Regions from separate parts of the Pantoea sp. nfd-35 genome, predicted to be linked through region 1. Evidence: predicted binding sites of a transcription regulator. Region 1 holds the regulator's gene; each other region holds the start of a gene.

Evidence for each region. Region 1 encodes LexA, which represses DNA repair genes until DNA is damaged. Its sites were predicted from a motif close to TNCTGTATGTACATACAGNA; they were not measured.
Region 2: sulA (SOS-induced cell division inhibitor SulA) is a predicted target of LexA. The motif match lies at 1,339-1,358, and genes of this name have one in related genera.
Region 3: umuD (translesion error-prone DNA polymerase V autoproteolytic subunit) is a predicted target of LexA. The motif match lies at 4,714-4,733, and genes of this name have one in related genera.

Annotation. Positions count from the first base shown of each region.
Region 1 covers NZ_CP122403.1:4,192,762-4,200,185, forward strand. Annotated here, with positions in the region: gene dusA (tRNA dihydrouridine(20/20a) synthase DusA) at 1-868, opposite strand, end outside; gene P9J57_RS19410 (conjugal transfer protein TraF) at 967-2,238, opposite strand; gene zur (zinc uptake transcriptional repressor Zur) at 2,666-3,187, shown strand; gene P9J57_RS19420 (CsbD family protein) at 3,258-3,470, opposite strand; gene dinF (MATE family efflux transporter DinF) at 3,642-4,964, opposite strand; gene lexA (transcriptional repressor LexA) at 5,075-5,689, opposite strand; gene P9J57_RS19435 (diacylglycerol kinase) at 5,796-6,164, opposite strand; gene plsB (glycerol-3-phosphate 1-O-acyltransferase PlsB) at 6,293-7,424, shown strand, end outside.
Region 2 covers NZ_CP122403.1:2,858,403-2,865,826, reverse strand. Annotated here, with positions in the region: gene ompA (porin OmpA) at 1-475, opposite strand, end outside; gene sulA (SOS-induced cell division inhibitor SulA) at 827-1,318, opposite strand; gene P9J57_RS13380 (TfoX/Sxy family DNA transformation protein) at 1,529-2,155, shown strand; gene yccS (YccS family putative transporter) at 2,152-4,299, opposite strand; gene P9J57_RS13370 (YccF domain-containing protein) at 4,280-4,723, opposite strand; gene helD (DNA helicase IV) at 4,844-6,898, shown strand; gene mgsA (methylglyoxal synthase) at 6,900-7,358, opposite strand.
Region 3 covers NZ_CP122403.1:2,452,999-2,460,422, reverse strand. Annotated here, with positions in the region: gene P9J57_RS11435 (hypothetical protein) at 27-251, shown strand; gene P9J57_RS11430 (BPL-N domain-containing protein) at 360-1,151, opposite strand; gene bla (class A beta-lactamase) at 1,392-2,273, opposite strand; gene P9J57_RS11420 (LysR family transcriptional regulator) at 2,552-3,439, shown strand; gene P9J57_RS11415 (helix-turn-helix transcriptional regulator) at 3,586-3,864, opposite strand; gene umuD (translesion error-prone DNA polymerase V autoproteolytic subunit) at 4,754-5,173, shown strand; gene umuC (translesion error-prone DNA polymerase V subunit UmuC) at 5,176-6,438, shown strand; gene hchA (glyoxalase III HchA) at 6,587-7,424, shown strand, end outside.

The DNA.
Region 1 (7,424 bases):
GGAACAGGCCCAACATATGGCGCGTGACATGGCCGAGATAGGTGCCTTTCGACAGTTCTGCCTCGATATAAGGATACATCGCGCGCACCACCGCAACCGGATCGACAGCAGGACGGTCGCGGCCAAATAATTCACGATCCACCTGTGCGAGGATACCGGGGTTTTGATAGGCTTCGCGGCCCATCATGACGCCATCCAGGTGCTGAAGATGCGTTTTCGCTTCTCCAAGCGTTTTAACGCCGCCGTTAATCGCAATCGTTAACTGAGGGAAATCGCGTTTTAACTGGTAAACACGTGGGTAATCCAGCGGTGGGATCTCACGGTTCTCTTTCGGGCTGAGTCCGGAAAGCCAGGCTTTGCGGGCATGGATAATAAAGGTGTCACAACCACCGCGTTCGGCAACCGTGCCGATAAAGTCGGTAAGGAAAGCATAGCTGTCCTGATCGTCAATGCCGATGCGCGTTTTAACCGTTACCGGGATATCCACCACATCGCGCATCGCTTTGATGCCGTCAGCCACTAAGCCAGCTTCCGCCATCAGGCAGGCGCCAAAACGACCATTCTGTACCCGGTCTGACGGGCAACCGACATTGAGGTTCACCTCATCGTAACCGCGCTGCTCTGCCAGCGCCGCACACTGCGCCAGGGCTGCGGGATCGCTGCCGCCCAACTGCAATGCGACCGGGTGCTCCTGCTCGCTGTATGCCAGATAATCGCCTTTGCCGTGAATAATCGCGCCCGTTGTTACCATCTCGGTATACAGCAGCGTGTCAGCCGTAAGCTGGCGATGGAAATAGCGACAGTGACGGTCAGTCCAGTCGAGCATGGGGGCAATGGAGAAACGTTGGGATGAAAAAGTATCGGTCATGAAGCGCAGTCGGTCCGGTGGTTAACAGTGATGATATTCTGCGCAAGGATAGCATAAGGGCGGGCGACAAGGTATCGCCCGCCCGTGAATGGCGGAGATTAGAAATTAAATCCGAGCTGAGCCATCGCGCCCCAGGTATTGTTTTGGCCTACCGAACCCGCCAGATCCAGGTGCACAGAATTATTGAATGGTGACAGGCCGAAACCGGCTGTGGCTACGTTTTCATCAGTCGAACGCATGTCCGCGCGGTAACCAGCACGTAACTGCAGCCAGTCCAGTACACGGTATTCCGCACCGACGCCAGCGTACTGGCTGTTTTCCTGCGATTTAAAGCGATGGGTTTCAGTGAGGTCAACATCACCTGTCAGGGTAACGGGACCTTTATCCCAGGCTAAACCCGCGGTCACTAATGGGCGGATTTCGTAAGTATCGCGGTAGCCGTTGACTTCTTTCGTTTCCAGATCGCGGGAAACCAGGTTTTGTCCGGTCACGCCCAGCGTCCAGTTTTCAGCAAACACTGTCGCCATGCCGGCATCAATGTTGAAGCCACTTTCCGTGCTGCGGTAGCGGCCATCGCGTAAATCGTTTTTGTCGTAGTTATAGACGCTGGCGGAATAGTTATACAGCCAGGTTTTTTGCAGCTTGGGTGTAATGCCAATTGAAACCGGCTGACCGGCGATGGTGAATTCATGCGCAACGGCAATACCATAATCCGTATTCAGTGCAGCCAGCCCATTGGCACTGGAACCCAGCAAGTTTTGGATATTAGCCAGCCCAAAGGGACCACCAGGAATACCTGCAAAGGAGCCATCAGCAACGCCCTGCAGTATGACAATGTCACCCTCTTTCACGTTTGCGCGTACATGTGCTGTACCGTAAGCCTTAGTCACAAAAGCAAAAGGCAGGGTTTCGTTAGGGATGGTTACGGCGATCGCCACGCCCGCTGTGGCATTGGCTTTGTTACCGCGTAAGTCCCGGAGCGTATTCGCTAAGTCGCCTGACGCGGCCTGTATCTCAGGAATACGACGCAACAGCTCAAACCCCGATGCATTTTCGAACAGATCCTGATAGCGATTCACTGTGTCAGTGATGTTATCGATCTTATCGACCATCTTGTCTTTGTCGGTGATTTGCGCACCGGCACTGGGAATAATGATGCTGACATCGTCATCAGGTTTCGCTTTGGTCATCAAGGCCGGGTTGGCCAGAACGGCTGATCCGTAGGTCGACGACGCCACGCCTGTTCCACCCATGGCATCGTTACGGGCATCATACCAGGTTCCTGCGGCCAGCGCGGAAGATGAGAAAACCAGGGCATTGAACACTGCAGGAAAAACCAGAACGGAACGTGGTACGGTTAATTTTGCCATTTGCTTATCATCACCTGAAATATTGCCGTCAAAACATTAACGACTGAATAGTTTGTTAGCTCCATTGTGGAGGATTGCTAACGCTTTATTGCTGTGAATTCAGAGTAAATAGTGGCGCAATTCCGTGGATTGATTATTTTTCGATCCGATATGTGCAGTTACCGCCAGAAAAGCTTCAGGCAAATCCGGTCTGAGCCAGCACTTTATTAAGAACATTTAAACATTAGTGCTTAACTCAGTGAGATGTAAAGTAAAAGTAAAAAATATCTATAAACATTCTGAAATACACTGGTCTCAGGCGGGTTGTTGCCGGGTGATAACAGGGGTAAAAGTGGTCAAAAAGGCAGGCTCAGGGACTCCTGGCGAGGTTCAGCGTCAACATAATTATTGTGATAAGATAACATCACCTGTCCAGCGGAGAACTTTCATGTCAACCATGACGCCAGAGCAAATTATGACCCAGGCTGAGAAGCTGTGTTTACAGCGCGGTGTTCGCCTGACAACACAGCGAGCAGAAGTGCTGAGGTTGATGGCCGGACAGCCTGGCTCAATCAGTGCCTATGATCTGCTGGATCAGCTGCGAGTTAGCGAGCCACAGGCAAAACCGCCCACCGTTTATCGCGCGCTGGATTTCCTGCTGGAGCAGGGATTTATTCATCGGGTGGAATCAAATAACAGCTACGTAATGTGCCATCACTTCGAAGCGCCTGCACACACGTCGGTTATGCTGGTGTGCGATCGCTGTGCTGGCGTGACCGAAAAGCAGGCTCAGGGCGCGGAGCAGATCATCGCCTCTTTGGCTGAGGAAGCCCATTTTGTCCTCAGAAATAGCGTGATCGAAGCGCATGGCTTATGTGAGAACTGTGCTGAAGTTGAGGCGTGTGAACAGCATGAACATTGTGATCACGATCATCATACTGAAGGGAAAAAGCGCGGTAAGCGGAGCTAGTTTGCACATCCTTGTGCGGTGGCCGGCATGAGCGTACCGACCCGGGTAGGAGCGTCCCTGAAAAGCGTGATTACCAGCGGTAATCTTTGTTAGAACCTTCCCAGGCCGTTACTTCCTTCTCCGCTTCTTCTTTTGCGTAGCCGTAACGTTCCTGGATTTTACCGACCAGCTGATCGCGTTTACCTTCAATGACTTGCATGTCATCATCGGTCAGCTTGCCCCATTTCTCTTTCATTTTTCCTTTGAACTGTTTCCAGTTACCACTCGCTTCGTCTTTATTCATTGCAGACCTCCACGTTATCCTTCGGTTTCGCATTATCTTGCAGTTAAGCAAAATCACGATATAAAGCGCTGGTCATAAGCGCCATTCAAAGTTAATTGTAGTAGGTAATCTCAGGATTGCCGGAAAAAATGAAAATATTATGTATCCTGCGTCATAATTCCGCCTGAGCGTTCAGGCATTGAACCAGGTGCCATTACGCCAGTGCTTCCGCCAGACCAGCCACAAGGATAAGCCACGCAGGGCCAGGAAAACGGCGATAGCCAGCCACAAACCATGGTTGCCCAGCCAAGGCAGTGTCGTGAGCGTCAGGAAGTAACCCAGCGCAGCCACTGCCATGCTGTTACGCATTTCTCTGCCCCGCGTTGCGCCAATAAACATGCCATCCAGTAGATAGCACCAGACGCCGATCAGCGGTAACACCATCTGCCAAATCAGAAAACTATCGGCCGCCTCTTGCAGTGCACGAATAGAAGTCAGCAAAGTCACGATCTGATAGCCAAAAAAAGCATAGGCCAGCGAGAAAAACAGCGCCACTAACAGGGCTTGGCGACAGGCAGACAACCATACCTGCTGCAGTCGGCTACCGTCTTTTGCCCCGTGTGCTTCGCCAGCAAAGGCCTCGACGGCATAGGCAAAGCCGTCCAGGGCATAAGCGGTAAAAGTAATAAACATCAGAAGGATAGCATTTACCGCTACCACATCCGGGCCAATACGGGCACCCAGTACGGTCAGCGAGGCAAAGCAGAGCTGCAAGAGCAATGAGCGCAGTAAGATATCGCGGTTAAGGCGAAGAAGGCGGTGAATATCGCCACGCCAGCTGCGGGTGAGCATATCAAACCTGATACCACGGAGCTTTAATACGCGCCACACCATCGCCATACCGACCAGCAACGTCGCGTATTCTGCCAGCGCGGTGGCGGTGGCGGCACCGGCCACGCCCCAGTGCAGGCCCAGAACCAACCAAAGATCTAACAGGATATTGATGACATTCCCCACCACCAGCAGGATGACGGGTGCCCGGGCATACTGAACGCCCAGCAGCCAGCCCAGGATTACCAGGTTAGCCAGCGTTGCGGGCGCGCTGAGCCAGCGAATATGAATAAACAGGGCAGCCTGTTCCAGCACCGACGGATCCCCACCGACAAAGCGGGTCGCCAATGCGGTGACGGGATAGCGGAGGAAGATAAACAGGATGCCGACCACCAGGGCGATGATCAGTGGCTGTGTCAGCGCACGCGCCAGCGCGGTCTTATCGCCCGCACCGAATGCCTGTGCCGTTAAGCCCGTAGTGCTCATGCGTAGAAAAAGCAGCAACATGAAGACAAAGCTGGTGACGGTCGTGCCGACGGCGACGCCGCCCAGATAGATCGGACTGTCGAGATGACCAATAACGGCCGTATCGACCAGGCCGAGCAAAGGAACCGTAATATTTGACAGGATCATGGGCAGCGCTAACCGCCACAGTTTTTTATCGGTAGCCGTCAGAAAGCGCATTCGTAAATCCGTGCGATGAACCGCCGGGGTTTCAGGTCAACCCACAGCGGAAAAGTAAGGACAAGCAGGGGAATAGTAAGATTGACGAAAGCCGACAATCTTAACCGGTTTTACAGCCACTCACCGTTACGCACAATGCCCACGGCCAGACCTTCAACGGTCAGTGACTGGGCACGGGTGTCAACAACGATAGGCTCGAAATCATTGTTTTCAGGTAAGAGATGCACCACAGAACCCTGCTTTTTCCAGCGTTTTACCGTGACTTCGTCATCGATGCGCGCCACCACAACCTGACCATTGCGCACGTCCTGCGTTTTGTGTACGGCCAGCAGATCGCCATCCATGATGCCGATGTCTTTCATTGACATACCGCTTACGCGCAGCAGGAAATCGGCTGAAGGCTTGAACATGTCGGGATCCACTTTGTAATGCGTTTCAATGTGTTCCTGAGCCAGTAATGGCTCACCGGCGGCAACACGACCGATCAGCGGCAGGCCGTCTGATGGCTCTTCTTCCATTAACAAACGGATACCGCGGGACGCACCAGAGACAATTTCAATCACGCCTTTACGCGCCAGTGCTTTCAGGTGTTCTTCGGCCGCATTGGGCGAACGAAAACCGAGTTGTGCAGCAATTTCTGCACGCGTTGGCGGCATGCCTGTTTGATTAATGTGGTCGCGAATCAAGTCGTAGACCTGTTGCTGCCTGCTGGTTAATGCTTTCATCCCGCCCCCTGGTTGTTTATACAGTCGCTGTGAGTATATACAGGTATTGGTGAAATGGAAACCAAAACTCAGGTCAAAATCAGTTATTTGAGCCGAGATGGAACGCTTATCGCAAATGCGACCAAAGCAGCGTTCCCCAGACAAAAAGGGCCAGTAATATTGCGATAAAAACGGCAGCGGATCCCATGTCTTTTGCCCGCCCGGCAAGCGGATGACGCTCCTGGCCTGTGCGGTCTACCACGGCTTCTATCGCGCTGTTCAGGACTTCGACAATAATCACCAGCACGACAGAACCAATCATCAGGATGCGCGAAACAGTATCGACATCCAGCCAGCAGGCCAGGATAATCGCCACCACTGCGGCAACCGCTTCCTGACGAAAAGCGGCTTCGTGCTGCCAGGCAGCACGCAGACCTTGCCATGAATAGCCGGCCGCTTTCACAATACGGTTAAGGCCGGTGGCATTATTTGTCATAATAAAGGAACTCTTTTCAAAGGATTGACGTCAATATTGGGCAGCGCACAATTGTCGCTGTCACAGATTTTTGCTGCGCTTTCTGATAAGCTTGCGCCGCTTTGCTAACAAGAGGCTTCATATTGTCTATGTCAGGTTGGCGTATACTTTTTTATAAATTACTGAATTTACCCCTTTCGTTTCTGGTAAAGAGTAAGGCCATTCCGGCCGATCCCGTATCCGAACATGGGCTGGATCCTACCCGGCCTATTATGTATGTCCTGCCTTATGATTCAAAGGCCGATCTCCTCACTTTGCGTGCGCAGTGCATCCGGCACGATCTGCCCGATCCGCTCTCACCACTGGAGATTGACGGGGCCCTGTTGCCGCGCCATGTCTTTATTCACGACGGTCCGCGCGTGTTCCCCTATTTCGTGCCCAGCGTCGAGTCGGTAAAAATCTTCCACGAATATCTTGATCTGCACCGCAGTAATCCTGAGCTTGATATTCAGATGTTACCGGTTTCAGTTATGTTTGGTCGTGCACCTGGCCGGGAAGTGCAGGGTGAAGACAATCCACCGCATTTGCGCTTGCTTAACGGCGTACAAAAATTCTTTGCCGTGCTCTGGCATGGACGTGACAGTTTTGTGCGCTTCTCACCGACCGTCTCTCTGCGTCGTATGGCGACTGAGCACGGCACGGATAAATCCATCGCCCAGAAACTGGCCCGGGTTGCCCGTATCCACTTTGCCCGTCAGCGTCTGGCGGCTGTTGGCCCGCGCCTTCCCGCGCGCCAGGATTTGTTCAACCGCCTGCTGCAATCGAAGGCGATTGAAAAAGCGGTAGAAGACGAAGCCCGCAGTAAAAAGATTTCCCATGAGAAGGCGCAGCAGAACGCCATCGAGATGATGGAAGAGATTGCCGCCAACTTCTCCTATGAAGCCATTCGCGTGACGGACCGGGTAATGGGCTGGCTCTGGAGCCGCCTCTATCAGGGTATCAATGTGAACGGCGGTGAGCGCGTGCGTCAGTTGGCGCAGGACGGACACGAGATCGTTTATGTGCCCTGCCACCGCAGCCACATGGATTACCTGCTGCTGTCTTACGTGCTGTATCACCAGGGGCTGGTACCGCCGCACATCGCCGCCGGTATTAACCTAAATTTCTGGCCTGCCGGGCCGATTTTCCGCCGTCTGGGTGCCTTCTTTATTCGCCGTACCTTTAAGGGCAACAAGCTCTACTCCACCGTTTTCCGCGAATATCTGGGCGAGCTTTTTACCC
Region 2 (7,424 bases), 1.3 Mb from region 1:
CAACACCAACGGCTGCCAGTGGAGAAACACCGGTGTCGTGGTCGCTGATGCGAGTGCCAGTAGCCAGGTTCTGCTGAGTAGAGTCTGCACGCCATACCATGCCACCCAGGCGGGTATAGATGTCCAGATCGTCTGCGATTGGGTAGCTCAGTTTAGCAGCCAGCTGGATGCCCTGTGCTTTGAATGCGCCATTTACCTGGTTGCCTTTATTAGGCATACGGCCTAACCAGTCATAGCCCAGTTCGAAACCCAGGTATGGGTTAGCCTGGTAACCAGCGAACGCGCCTGCGCCCAGTTGGCTTTCATGAGTTGGACCGTCGTTGTTTTGGTAACCGTTACCGTAGTAACCAGTGTCGTGATACTGAGACCAGCCCAGTTTAGCACCGGTGTACCAGGTGTTATCTTTTGGGGCGGCCTGCGCTACGGTAGCGAAGCCAGCCAGTGCCACTGCAATTGCGATAGCTGTCTTTTTCATTTTGCGCCTCGTTATCATCCAAATAGGCAATGAGCATAAAGGTTGCTCTTGGTTTAATCCTTCGCCGGGTCAAAACGCTCGCTTATGACTCTACCGCAAAAAACGGAGGTTATTGAGCACCCTGGCGAGATAAAGTCTACAACGAGATTGGAAACTTACAAGTGTGATGTGAGGCACTTATGTAAAAAAACAGTGTTTTATACATAAATTCTAACAATTTACCCTGAACTTCTGTGAGGTGCTTACCCCACAAAATGGGGGCTAAGCCGTTGTCATTGCTGGGGGGAGCAGAATCAGTGCCTTAGCCTTAAGCGAGATAAAAAACTGCTTGAGATAAATCTCATTTTTTACTTAATGAAACAAATCAGACTGAATTTTTAGCGAGTTTTCTGGTCTTACTGCCGTTTTGAGGGTTTCACCCGAGCGTAAAATCAGCCCCAACGCCTTTCCTTCCGCTGCTGCCCGTTCAAGTTCACGACGTTCGTCCACGTCTAATTCATAAGGAATCCAGGCCAAAACCACGCTGTAATTTCCTGTGCGCAGCGCTTTGATCATCGCTTCAACGGCATTGTAACGTTCAGCATCGGCGATATGCATACTTTTCTCAAGTGGCAAACCGGCTTCCTGCATCCAGACCCGGCTCAACTTGTGCGCGGGGGTTAACCACAGCTGCCAGCGAGACTGCTGGCTTAATTGCTGAAGCAGCGGTAACAGCAGCATCTGCATCATGCCGGGTTGTTCGCTATAGCGTAATTCAGTAATCCAGCCTTTATGAGTAGCCGGAACAGAGGACGAAGCGTAACGGTGAGCAGAGCATACATTACTGGTATGTTGGGTGCGCATAAATTAATCACTCAGCAGTTGACTGTATGGATGTACAGTAATGGCATCCTGGATAAAGATCAACCTGAATTTCTGAAAACGCCTCGCAAAATTTGCATCAGCTTGTCTTTAAACGGATTTATTCATTGAACCTCTAACTGAATTTAATTATCTTCTAACCCCCTGAATAGTAACATTTTTAGCAGGCTTTTGTTACAAGGAGGTGATGAAATGAAGAAACAGAAGCGGATAATTTTACGCTCAATACAGCAGTTGGCCCCGCTGGGCAAAATTGAATCCCGTACCCAGTTCGGTGGCTACGCACTGGCTGTTGAACGCGTGGTTTTTGCGCTGGTAAAAGAAGACGAACTCTACTTACGTGCCAGTGAAGCATTACGGGAATATGGGGCAAAGCAGCCGCTGGAACCCTTGACATTCCATAAACGGGGTATTGCAGTAAGCCTCAACTATTTTAAGGTAGACGATCGCCTGTGGGCGCATCCGGAGCATCTGGTTCGCCTTTCTGCTGCGTCTCTGCAGACCGCCCAACGTGAGCACAATGAGCGGCTGGGTAAGGTGCGGTTAAAAGACTTACCGAACGTCAGCCTGCGACTGGAAATGATGCTGCATGAGATAGGTATTTGTACCGTCAAACATCTGCGTGAAACGGGGGCCAGGCAGTGCTGGTTAAGGCTGCGGCGCAATAATCAACACCTCGGCCTTAAAACCTTATTAGCGCTTGAAGGGGCGATTTCCGGCCATCATCATGCGGCGCTGCCACAAACCATTAAAACCGAGTTAGGAGAATGGTATCAGGCCGCACTCAGTACGCCGGAATGTAAAGAAAAAGGCCGTTAGCGCCTGTCCAGCGAGCGTCGCAGGCGCGCAATGTCGGGCATCAGGGCAACCAGCAAGCCCAACTGTTGCAAAACCAGCGGCGCACGCGGATCGGGCTCGGCGGTCAGTTGCGCGATGCGCTGCACCAGCTCCATACGCATTTTCTCTGCCCGGCTGTCGCTGACGACATCCGTCTGCAGCACATCTTCAACATAACATACTGTGTCGTCGAGCAGGGCCAGCAGGGCTGGTTGGGTCACTTTGTCGCGATGAGCGCCCAGAGCGGAGATATAGCTCAGGAAGGAGTGATTCAGGCAGAGTAACTGAAATGCCGACTCCCTGAGCTTAGTGCTGGTACGGGGTTCGCTGCTCATATTTGATACCACCGATGCCAGCTCAGCATCGGCGTTGTGGGCGTCACGTCGCGCAATACGATAAGCAAGACGATTGTCTTTGCCCTGATGGTACTGCTCCATGATCGCATCAAGATAACGGCAGTTGGCATTAAGCGTGCGAGTGGCAACGGCCGGAAGCTGACGAAAACGCCAGTCAGGCCAGATAAAGCTCACGGCGAGCCAGGCCAGCGCACAGCCCAGTAAGGTGTCCACTACCCGCGGCAGCGCGACCTCAAATCCCTCACCCAGCAGATTAAAACAGAGCAGAACCAGCAGGGTGATAAACAAGGTGGCATGCGCGTATTGCACCTGGCGGAAAGCAAAGAAGAGTACGCCCGTCACGACAATCAGAAACAGCTGGCCTTCTACTGAGGGCACCAGCCAGAGCAATGGCAACCCAATGGCAATGCCAGCCAGCGTGCCGCCGATGCGCAGTGCCAGCCTGCGCTGGGTCGCGCTGTAGTTGGGCTGGCAAACGAACAGGCTGGTTAACAGAATCCAGTAGCCTCGTTCCAGACCGGTAACCTGAATGAATCCGTACCCGGTGCACATTACCACTGACATTCTGACAGCATGACGGAACAGGGCCGAAGAGGGCGTCAGGTGGCGGCTGAAGCGCAGCTTGATGTCGCTCCAGCCGCTGATCTCTTCACGTGACAGCATGTTGTCGCTGTGCTGCGGATCGTCGGCCAGTGCCTGCTCAGATTCGAGAGAAGCCAGTTGCGCATCAATCGCCTGCAGATTACGTAATAACCAAAACAGGGCCCGGGTATGCGTGGCATCCGGATGGCTATCTTCAAGGCGTTGAATCGCATTATGTAAGCGCTCAAAAACACGCTCAAAACGACTGTCATGTTCCCAGCGTTCGCGCAGTAAAACTGACCGGGCCAGTTGCCGACAGGCCTGAGCCTGCATATTCAGCAGGCGCTGAAAGCGGAACAGAATTTCGTTATAGCGCCAGTTGCCGCGCAGTAAATGATACTGGAGATGAGAAGAGCTGGCGCGTTCGTGGATATCCTGAGCAACAAAATAGTAGTGCAGACTGCGTCGGGTACCACGTGAGCCCCTGTCGCCGCGTAAGCGGCTTTGCAGTGTGGTTTTGGTCAGATTAAGCTGGGCGACCAGCTGGCTGTTCACCATCGCCGCCTCAACAAACGTGGCATCATCCTGCGCATCGGCGTCCGGATCAAACAGGTTAGCTTTGGCGTCCAGGTATTGCGCTAACTGCGAGAAACTGGCTGCCAGCTGCTCCTGAACCGGGCGAACGGGAAACATGACGTGGCCCAACAGCGTCAACAGATTATACCAGAGCGCGCCGACCAGCAGCAGGATGGGCTGCAGATACCACTGGGAAAACAGTCCGATGCCCAACATGGTGTAAACGGCAATCAGCAAGGCGCCGAAAGCAATGGTCGCATAGCGCTGCCCGAGGGCGCCCAGCAAAATAAAACCCCAGGTGGAGATCGCCAAACCGATAATAAAGGCCAGCGGATGGGGAAAGAGCAGTTCCACTGAAACCGACGCAACGCAAAAGCACAACAGGGTAATCAGCAGATTTTTTAAACGTCCCGCCAGTCGATCATCCAGATCGGCCAGCGCGGCGGCGACCACCCCAAGCGTGAGGGGAATGGTCCATTCAATCTGCTGCAGCACCCAGGGCACTGCTGCACAGCCGGTTAAGGCGAACAGAATCCGCAGCAGGTAACGCCAGGTGCTGTTAAAAAGATACTTACGCCATCCGGACAGAATACTAATAGCGGCGGCGGGCATTGGCATCACGCGCGGCACGCGCCTCTTCCACAGAGACAACCCGACGGCCGACCGGCCACAGTGCAATAGCCGCAATCTTGAAATTCGCGATTCCCACCGGAATACCAATGATGCTGACACACTGCACAATACCGACAGAGATGTGGGACAGGCAGAGCCACCAGCCGAAGAAAATCAGCCAGAAAATATTCAGGAAGGTGCCGCCGGTGTTCATGATGTGACTTTTGCTGTCGGGACGCAGCACATCCACGTGCACCGCCTCATTGCCGAACGGAAGAAACGAGAGTTTGGTGATTTCCCAGCATGAACGCGTCAACGGCAGGGTAAAGATCAGCACAATGCTGATCAGTGTCGCGAACAGCCAACTGAGCGTGGTGAAGAAGCCACCCAATACAAAATTAAGAATATTTAAAACAGTGCGCATAACCGCTTTTCCTTTTGCACTCCGCAAGATATGTCGCAGTTTAGCGTGTTTTAAGGCTGGAGCGTCAAGAGTCTGACAGGTAAACTCCGATTACTCTTTATCTCGGTCGTTGGTGTCGGCGTGGAACTTAAAGCAACATCCATGGGCAAACGGCTTGCCCAGCATCCTTACAATCGTGTTCGCCTGTTGACCGCTGGTGTTGAAGTCAGTGGTGATAAACACGAATATCTAATTCCCTTTAACCAGTTGTCGGACATTACCTGTAAGCGTGGCATGGTCTGGGGAGAGCTCGAGTTTCTGCTGGCGGACAATAAGGTTGTGCGTTTGCATGGCACTGAATGGCAGGAGACACAACGTTTCTATCATTATCTGATGCAGGCATGGCAGGACTGGAGCCATGAGATGAGTGACGTGTGTGCCTCGGTTCTGCAGGGCCTTCGTGCTGAAATTGACGGGTTCAGTGAGCAGGACCGCTGGTTAAAACGCAGTGAGCTGCAGGCGATTAACGATCAAATTCTCAAGCAGTTTGATGCCTTGCCACTCCCGCTGTCACGCATCAACGATTTTGAGTCCTGTCGGGAAAATTGGGCATTTTGCCAACACTGGCTGCAACAGGGCGATGCCGCAATCCGTCAGCGTAACCGCGACTGGACGGCTGCGATGCTCACGCGTTATCAGGATTTCTTCGCCACGGTTGAGTCCACGCCGCTTAACGGATCTCAGGCTGAAGCCGTGGTAAACGGTGAGGATGCGGTGCTGGTACTGGCGGGCGCGGGCAGTGGCAAAACCTCTGTGCTGGTTGCCCGGGCGGGCTGGTTATTACAACGCCGACTCGCCAGCGCCGATCAGATTCTGCTGTTAGCCTTTGGCCGTCATGCTGCTGAAGAGATGAACGACCGTATCCAGAGCAGGCTACAGGCAACGGATATGCAGGCACGTACTTTTCATTCTCTGGCCCTGCACATTATCCGCGAAGGCAGTAATAAACAGCCTGTCATCAGTAAACTGGAAAGCGACGCCGCCGCGCGCCGGGCATTATTGATCGACAACTGGCGTCAGCAATGCCATGAAAAGAAAGCCCAGGCGAATGGCTGGCGGCAATGGCTGCGTGATGAACTGGCGTGGGAGGTCGGCGAGGGGCCTTTCTGGCAGGACGATCGCCTGGCTGAGCGTCTGGCACCGCGGCTTGAACGCTGGTTAAGCCTGATGCGCATGCACGGTGGTGCACAGGCCGCCATGATCGACGGCGTTCCTGAGGCGCTACGTGAGCTGTTCAGTAAACGCATCAAGCTGATGGCACCGCTGCTGAAGGCCTGGAAAAGCGCACTCAAGGAAGAGGGCGCCGTCGATTTTTCAGGGCTGATTCATCAGGCCGTAGCGATCCTGGAAAAGGGGCGTTTTATCAGCCCATGGAAGCATATTCTGGTCGATGAATTTCAGGATATTTCGCCCCAGCGTGCAGCCTTGCTCAGCGCCCTGCGCCAGCAAAACAAGCGCACTACGCTGTTTGCTGTTGGCGATGACTGGCAGGCGATCTACCGCTTCAGCGGGGCTGAAATGAGCCTCACAACGGCATTTCATCACTATTTTGGTGAGGGCGATCGCTGCGTGCTGGACACGACCTATCGCTTTAACGATCGGATTGGTGAAGTCGCAAATCGCTTCATCCAGCAGAATCCGCATCAGCTGCGCAAACCCTTAAACAGCCTGGTTAAGGGCAATAAAAAATCCATTGCCCTGTTACCGCAGGATCAGTTGGAGCCGTTGCTGAATAAGCTGAGTGGCTACGCAAAACCCCACGAGCGGGTGCTGATACTGGCACGTTACCACTATTTGCGTCCTGACGTGCTGGATAAAGCCAAAACCCGCTGGCCAAAATTAAACATCGATTTTCTGACCATTCATGCCAGTAAGGGCCAGCAGGCAGATTACGTCATTCTGCTGGGGCTTCAGCAAGGTAAAGAAGGCTTTCCGGCGGCGCAGCGCGAGTCCATCATTGAGGAAGGCTTGCTGCCTCAGCCCGAAGCGTTTCCGGATGCGGAAGAGCGGCGACTGGCCTATGTTGCGTTAACTCGCGCGCGCCAGCAGGTCTGGTTGCTGTTTGATAAGCAGCAACCTTCGGTCTTTGTCGAGACCTTCCGCGAGCTGGACGTGCCGGTGCTGCGTAAAGCCTGAGTTATTTCAGGCGATCGGCAAGATAACGTGCATAATCCGGAATACGGACATCGACAGGCTGATCAAACAGCGGCGACTGAATGATAAAATCGGCGGTCGCCCGGTTGGTGGCGACCGGGATATTCCAGACCGTCGCCAGACGAAGCAGCGCTTTGACGTCAGGATCATGAGGAACCGCATTTAGCGGATCCCAAAAAAAGATTAGCGCATCAATTTTGCCTTCGGCGATAAAGGCACCAACCTGTTGGTCTCCGCCCATTGGGCCACTCAGCATTGCATTTACGTTCAGGCCGGTGTGACGATTGATGAGATTGCCTGTCGTGCCTGTCGCATAAAGAATATGAGATTCCAGAGCGGGTTGATTACGCGTCACCCAATCCAGCAGAGAGTCTTTGCAGTGGTCATGAGCGACCAGCGCGATATGTTTTTGTTTTCCAAGCGTACGTAAGGTGTATTCCATAACAGCATCCTGATGCAAAGGAGCAAAAACGCCCGTTGCAGCAGTTTACCCTGCGCCATTTCACAC
Region 3 (7,424 bases), 1.7 Mb from region 1:
GCCTCTCGAATCAGAAGGAAATGATAATGGTTAACGACTATTTTTCGCTGCCGCCGGCAGGCATGACACAGGAACAGCATAAACGTACGGTGGCGGTTGCGGCGGCACTGGCGGTGGCAAAAGAGTCCGTCAGCGCTTCAACGTCTGCGAATGGCTCGAAAGCGGCGTGGGATCTGCAGGCCGTGGCAAACGAAATCGCCAATCTGGCCGATGCGATTCAGGACGCGCTGGAGTCCGATAGCGAAGTATAACGGTGTCAGTGCGCTGTCGTCAGGGCAGCGTCCGGCCCCTGGATTAGCCGCCGGGGCTCAGGTTGTCCGGGCGGCGCAGCCCGTCAGGCGTTGACGAAGCGATCCGCATTATTGCGCCGCGCGTTGTGTGGAGAAATAAGCCAGCAGGCGCGTCATCTTTTGCTGGGGTGAGGTGTCAGTTACGCCACTGTCGCTGACGTCGCCCATCCAGCGCTCATCCGCTTCCGGATGCGGCCCGGTTAACACAACTGTCCCTTTGCCGTAGACGTAACGCGCCATCGCCACATCGCCATTACGGTAAAAAGCCACAGGTGTAAAACCGTCCTGCTGTGTCTGACCAACAAGATAAGGGCCATCCTGATAATAAAAGATTTCTTGCCTGTGATCCCAGGTCACCGCGATCGTGTAATCACCCTCATCCGCGATGTGTGAGCCCGGACGTCCCACTTCAGAGTCAAGGGGCGAGGCGATGAGCCCCAGCCAGTTACTGTCCGCCAGGTAGGCTCCCATGCACAGACCGAGATAGCCTTTGCCACTGCGGACAAAATCGCGCACGGCACGGGCCCCTTCATCACCGAGCGCGTCATAGGCAGCGGGGATGTCCTGGCCGCCGCCGGGCTGGATATAAAGATCAAACTGGCGCAGGTTCTGTGCATTCAGCTTTCGTTTTTCGTGCTCACCGATATAGGCAATGCTGAGTGGCATCGCGACGCCACGAAGCGCTTTCACCACCATTTCAGAACAGCCCTCACAGCCTGCCGCACCGCGATAAACGGCAACGTTTAGCGGAGTTTGTGCCGCCAGGCTAACGCCGGATGCGACGCTCAATGCAAACAGCATCGCGGTGAAAATCCCGCGTCGATAGCGGACACGTTGTGATGCGTCAGAAGCGAGGCGCATGTTGCATTTCCTGTCAGACAAAGAAAGAGACGATTTCCGTAACGGCTGCTGCCGCAACGGAAAGCAGGTGGGCTCAGGCAGCGTGCCAGGCCGACATCAACATACCGCAATCTGATGTTCTTGAGCAACTGCTCAATTCAGGGCGGTGATTATCCCGCACTAACCCTTTTGGCCGACGAGACGCTTGAGCACACCGCCGCCAGCGGGGTGGCGGTGTGCGCAGTCGCGCGCTGAACGCCCTTATTTGTTGTACCCTGAGGCGACAATTTTCGCTGCACCCGCCAGCACATCTTTACGCGCAGCGGCGTGCTTATCAGGCTGGGTGTAATAGGTTACCAGCACCAGCGGTGCATGATGCGGTGGCCAGATGACGGCAATATCATTGGTGGTGCCGTAATCACCGCTTCCGGTTTTATCTGCAACCGTCCAGCTGGCGGGCAGGCCAGCGCGTATGCTGTTAGCACCCGTTGTATTGCCTTTCATCCAGTCGGTCAGTTGCTGACGTTGCGCGGGTGCCAGCGCCTTGCCCAGCACCAGCTTTTTCAGGCTTTGCATCATGGCATCAGGCGATGTCGTATCACGCTTATCACCCGGGATAGCAGTATTCAGCTCCGGTTCTTTGCGATCGAGCCGAAAGGTGCTGTCGCCAATGCTACGTGCAAACGCATTGACCTGTTGCGGGCCACCCAGGCGGATCAGCAGTGCGTTCATGGCGGTATTATCGCTGTATTGCAGCGCCGCCGCGCTGAATTCTGCTACCGTCATGGTGGCGCCGACGTGTTTTTCAGTGATGGGGTTATAGTTAACCAGGTCGGCTTTATGAATGGCGATTTTTTCACTCATCAATCCGTCCGCGCTTTCGCTTTTTTTCAGGATGGCCGCAACGGCGAAAACTTTACTGGTGCTGCATAGCGGAAAGCGCGCATCTCCCCGGTAGGTGAAAACGGCGCCATCGGCGGTGTCGGTTACCGCCACACCCAATCGTCCGCCCGCATTTTTTTCCAGCTGTTGGATGCCGCGTTGCAGTGCGGCCTCGTCAAAGCCGGCCTGGGCGGCAAGCGGCATCGCGAGTGCCAGCAGGGTAACGGCCGTGCTGGCGCGTCGTCTGAACAGATGAGTCATAGTCAATCTCCACTGATGAATGCCCGCCTCGCTGAACAGAGGCAAGGCATAACGGTTAGCCGCATCGTTGCGCGGTCAGGATTAAACGAAAAGTTGCCCTTCAGCCCCTCGTTAAACTTATGTCGCTTTAAAAGATGTCTCGCGCCAGGGAAGCTGTTCGCTGAGGCCTGCATCCTGCTATAGCACGTTTTTTCTGAAGAAAAGCATTAGCGGAGGAGATGGTAGGGGATTTCAAAATTCCGACAAGCGAGATAATTTGAGAGGAGCCAAAAGAATTTCTGGGGGTAAATGTGAAACATGATGTTCCGCTTAACGCACTTCGGGCTTTCGAAGCCTCCGCCCGCCACCTGAATTTTACCCGCGCGGGCCTGGAGCTGTTTGTCTCTCAGGCCGCCGTCAGTCAGCAGGTCAGACTGCTGGAAGAACGACTGGGCGTCGTCTTATTCCGCCGGTTGCCGCGCGGTCTGGAGATGACGGATGAGTCCAGGCTGCTGTTTGCTGAAGTGTCAGAAGCCTTCACGCAGCTTGAAAACGCCTGGCGTCGTTTCGAAGGGGGCGAATACCGAGAGGTGGTGACTGTCGCCTGCGTGGGGACTTTTGCATTGGGCTGGCTGTTACCCCGGCTTGAGGCGTTCCGTCAGCAGCATCCGGCGCTGGAACTGAACGTACGCACCAACAATAACGTGGTCAACCTGGCGGGCGAGGGCGTGGACTATGCGATTCGGTTTGGCTCTGGCGCCTGGCCCGCCACGCAGAATGAACGGCTGTTTACGGCTCCGCTTACGGTGCTCTGTCGCCCCGACGTTGCCCGCCGCCTGCAACAACCCGCCTGCCTGTTACGGGAAAATCTGTTACGTTCCTACCGGGCTGATGAGTGGGACAGCTGGTTTACGGCAGCGGGGATCACACCGCCCAGGATCACCGGCCCGATATTTGACTCGTCACGTCTGATGATTGAGGCCGCGTTTCATACGGGCGGCGTTGCGCTGGTGCCGGCGTGCATGTTCCAGCGTGAACTGGATGCCGGTACGCTGGCCCGTCCTTTTGCGCTAGAGATTGATGTCGGCAGCTACTGGCTAACCTGGCTCCGTTCAAAGAAGATGACGCCATCGATGGAAATATTTCGTGAATGGATAGGGCGGCGGGCAACAGGCGAAGGCGAATAGCCGGATAAGCCCGACAGCCTGTTGTGAATAACATTACTCGGGTCGAGGTAACCCGCGTTAACCGGATTAAGACAGCAAGGCGGCCTGTGAGCCGCCAGCGGTTTTTTCACTGGCCCCCTTCGTCACAGGCGTAAAAAAACAGGGATTCATTTTATTATGCCCATTCTGCGTTCAGGAATGCTCTGCGCCGCTTTTTCATTTTCGCTGGTTTCCCGGTAATTAAGAAACCAGATGATAAACTCACTGTTATTTTTCACGCCAAGCTTTTTCATGACACGTTGCTTAATATAATATGCAGCGTGCACGGGAAGCGCCATCCAGTCTGCTATTTTATTCATTTCCATTCCCGTCATAAAAAACCACGTTAATGAAATTTCATCGGTTGTTAAAGATACTTTCTGTCCGTGACGGTTTTTTAATTCCATGCTGTGCTCCTTTCCCTTATAAGGCTGTCAGGTCAGGGCGCATCATAGCGCCGGGCGGCGGTGAGAACACTTCACGTATTCTTTACTTATCTTAATAATTATATTAACAGTTAAATCAGATGTTTATATGTCTTCATCAGATCTGATCTACGCAGGCATGATCAGAAGCAGTCAGGAAAAGCATCTCTTACCGCACCGCGATATCGGGCGCGCCCCGCCGGGGGCCAGCTGAAACGGCTTATCACTGACGGGCCAGGTTTCTGTGATTCCGCTTTATCGAACGGTGTGCTGTGCGTGCGGGGATAAATACCCTGTCCTGGCATCAGGCCGGGAAGAATAATAAAAACGGCCGGAGGTTAACGCAACAGGCGGCGCCTTGTGTCTTTCATGTTGTGTCTTTCATCAAATCGCTATCTGAATAGCGATACGTCGGTATTAATATAAGGCATAACGACAATCATTATTTGCAGTTTATTATTGGCAGAAAATTAAATCAGTCAGCGCCAGAATACAAATGCTGTCGATGTTTACGCTTCCGTTCATCGGGACCAAACAGAAAAGCGCGTTAATTAACGGGAAACATGCAGGTGAACGGCCCACTGAAATACCGTGCGTGTGACCGTTTCAGGGTCGTGAACATGACGCAGCCACGGCGTCAGACAAAAAGCGCGCCACGAACGAACAGGTTCAGGCGCAGAGAAAGCCGCAGGTGAAAGAATGACCTGAATGCAGGATTGCTGAACAGTTGCGTAAAACCTGCCCGGCGCGGCTGCAAAAAAATCTGTATCCACATCAACCGCTTCATATAAACCCTTGCCATTTCACTTGATCAAACCCGTTGATCGCGATTACTGTAATTATATACAGTTATTTTGGAAGGGAGGTAAATGTGGAGCTTATCAGGCCAGCAAACGTCAGTGCGTTACTCGCGTTGCCGCTGTTTATGGAGCGGGTGCCATGTGGTTTTCCATCGCCGGCTCAGGACTACGTAGAGCAACGTATTGATTTGAACAAGCTGATCGTTCAGCACCCCAGTTCGACCTATTTTGTACGGGTAAGTGGAGAGTCGATGACCGGCGCAGGCATTAATGACGGCGATATGCTGGTGGTGGACAGCGCGCTAAGAGCCTCGCATGGCGATATCGTGGTCGCCTCTGTCGAGGGGGAATTTACCGTTAAGCGTCTTCAGCTTCAGCCCTGTCTGCAACTGATGCCGATGAACCGGCAGTTTAAACCGATTGCGATTAGCACGGAGGATGCGCTGGAAGTGTTTGGTGTGGTGACCTATGTGATCAAGTCGGTTTATTAATCATGTTTGCGCTGGTAGACGTGAACAACTTTTATGCCTCCTGTGAAACGGTGTTTCGGCCCGATCTAAAAGGAAAGCCCATTATTGTGTTATCTAACAACGATGGCTGTGTGATTGCACGCAATGCGGAGGCAAAAGCCCTGGGCATTACGATGGCCGTGCCCTTTTTCAAAATGCGGGAGATTATTGCCCGTCACAACGTGCAGGTTTTTAGTTCCAACTACGCCCTTTATGCGGATATGAGTACCAGAGTGATGACGCTGCTGGAGGAAATGGCGCCCTCGGTAGAGATTTATTCCATTGACGAAGCCTTTCTGGATCTGACGGGCGTCAGTCACTGTATGTCGCTCGACACCTTCGGCCGCGAGATCAAAACCCGAATAAAAAAAGAAGTTCATCTCAATGTGTGCGTCGGCATTGCCCCCACCAAGACGCTGGCAAAGCTGGCTAACCATGCCGCAAAAAAGTGGAGTAAGACAGGCGGTGTTCTGGATTTGTCCAACAGAGATCGACAGAAAAAGTTGCTTTCACTTGTGCCGGTCGCCGATATATGGGGCGTTGGCAGACGGCTCAGCCAGCGACTTGAGGAAATGGGGATTAAAACGGCAGATGATTTAGCCTGCCAGAGCACCAGCCTGATTCGTAAAAATTTCAGCGTGGTGCTGGAGCGCACCGTAAGAGAGTTGCGCGGCGAACCCTGTCAGGATCTGGAGGCGCTCGAACCCACCAAACAACAGATTATGTGCTCACGCTCCTTCAGCAGTCGCCTGTCAGACTATACGCAGGTGCGGCAGGCCGTCTGCACCTACGCCGAACGTGCGGCCGAAAAACTTCGCAAAGAAAAACAGTACTGCAGACAGATCGGTGTGTTTTTGCGCACCAGTCCACACGCGCCCGGCGAAAATTTTTACGGTAATCAGGCCACGGGGCTACTCCTGACGCCGTCTCACGATACGCGCGACATCATCCGGGTGGCGACCGAGATGCTCGACTATATCTGGATAGAAGGGCATCGCTATATCAAGGCCGGCATTGTCCTGAGTGATTTTTTCGACCATGGCGTAACGCAGCTGGATCTGTTCGACGAACGATCGGTTAACCCCGGCCGTAACGATCTGATGCAGGTGATCGATTTGATTCACAAAGAGGGCAAAGGAAAGATGTGGTTTGCCGGGCAGGGGACGGAAAAACGCTGGGCTATGAAGCGCGAGATGCTGTCGCCGGCTTACACCACCCGCCTGAACGATTTGCCCGTGGTGAAGTGACGGCGGCCGTCGTGACATCGGTTTCAGGCGCGGTCATAAGACGGAATGCTCTCATAAAGGGTCCGTTTTGTGCTGCCGCTCTGCGTAAACCAGGCTTTCTGGTCTAGGATGAAACAGGTATTCATTCGCCCTTAAGGAGAGCATTGTCATGTCAGAACTCAGTAAATCTCCAGTGGCCGATCAGGCTGAACATAACGCGTTTTTCCCGTCAGCCTATTCTCTTGACCAGTTCACCAGCCCTAAATCCGATCTGAGCGATGCTGAATACGCGCAACCGTACTCAGGGCACAAAAAAATTCTGGTCATCTGCGCTGACGAGCGCTATCTGCCGCTGGATAACGACACGCTGTTTTCAACCGGGAATCATCCCATTGAAACCCTGCTGCCGCTGTACCACCTGTATCAGGCCGGCTTTCAGTTTGACGTGGCCACGCTGTCCGGACAGATGGTGAAGTTTGAACACTGGGCAATGCCCCAGCAGGATGAGGTGGTGGTCGGATTTTACAACCATTGCCTGGCGCTGTTCCGTTCACCTTTAACGCTAAGCGACGTGGTGGCATCACTTACGCCTCATTCAGACTATGCCGGTGTGTTTATTCCGGGGGGGCACGGTGCGTTGATTGGGTTGCCAGAAAGTGAGGCGGTCGCAGAGGCGATTCGCTGGACGCTGGCAAACGATCGTCATCTGATATCGCTATGCCATGGCCCGGCAGCGTTTCTTGCGCTGGGTAAAGGGGAAAACCCGCTTAACGGCTACGCTATCTGCGCATTCCCGGATTCAGCGGATAAGCAAACGCCCGATATCGGCTATATGCCGGGGCATTTAACCTGGTATTTTGGCGAGAAGCTTCAGGCAATGGGGCTCACGCTGGTCAACAGTGATATCAAAGGCACCGTACATAAAGACCGTCGGGTATTAACCGGCGACAGCCCGTTTGCCGCCAATGCGTTGGGTAAACTGGCTGCAGAAGCATTACTTAACGCTA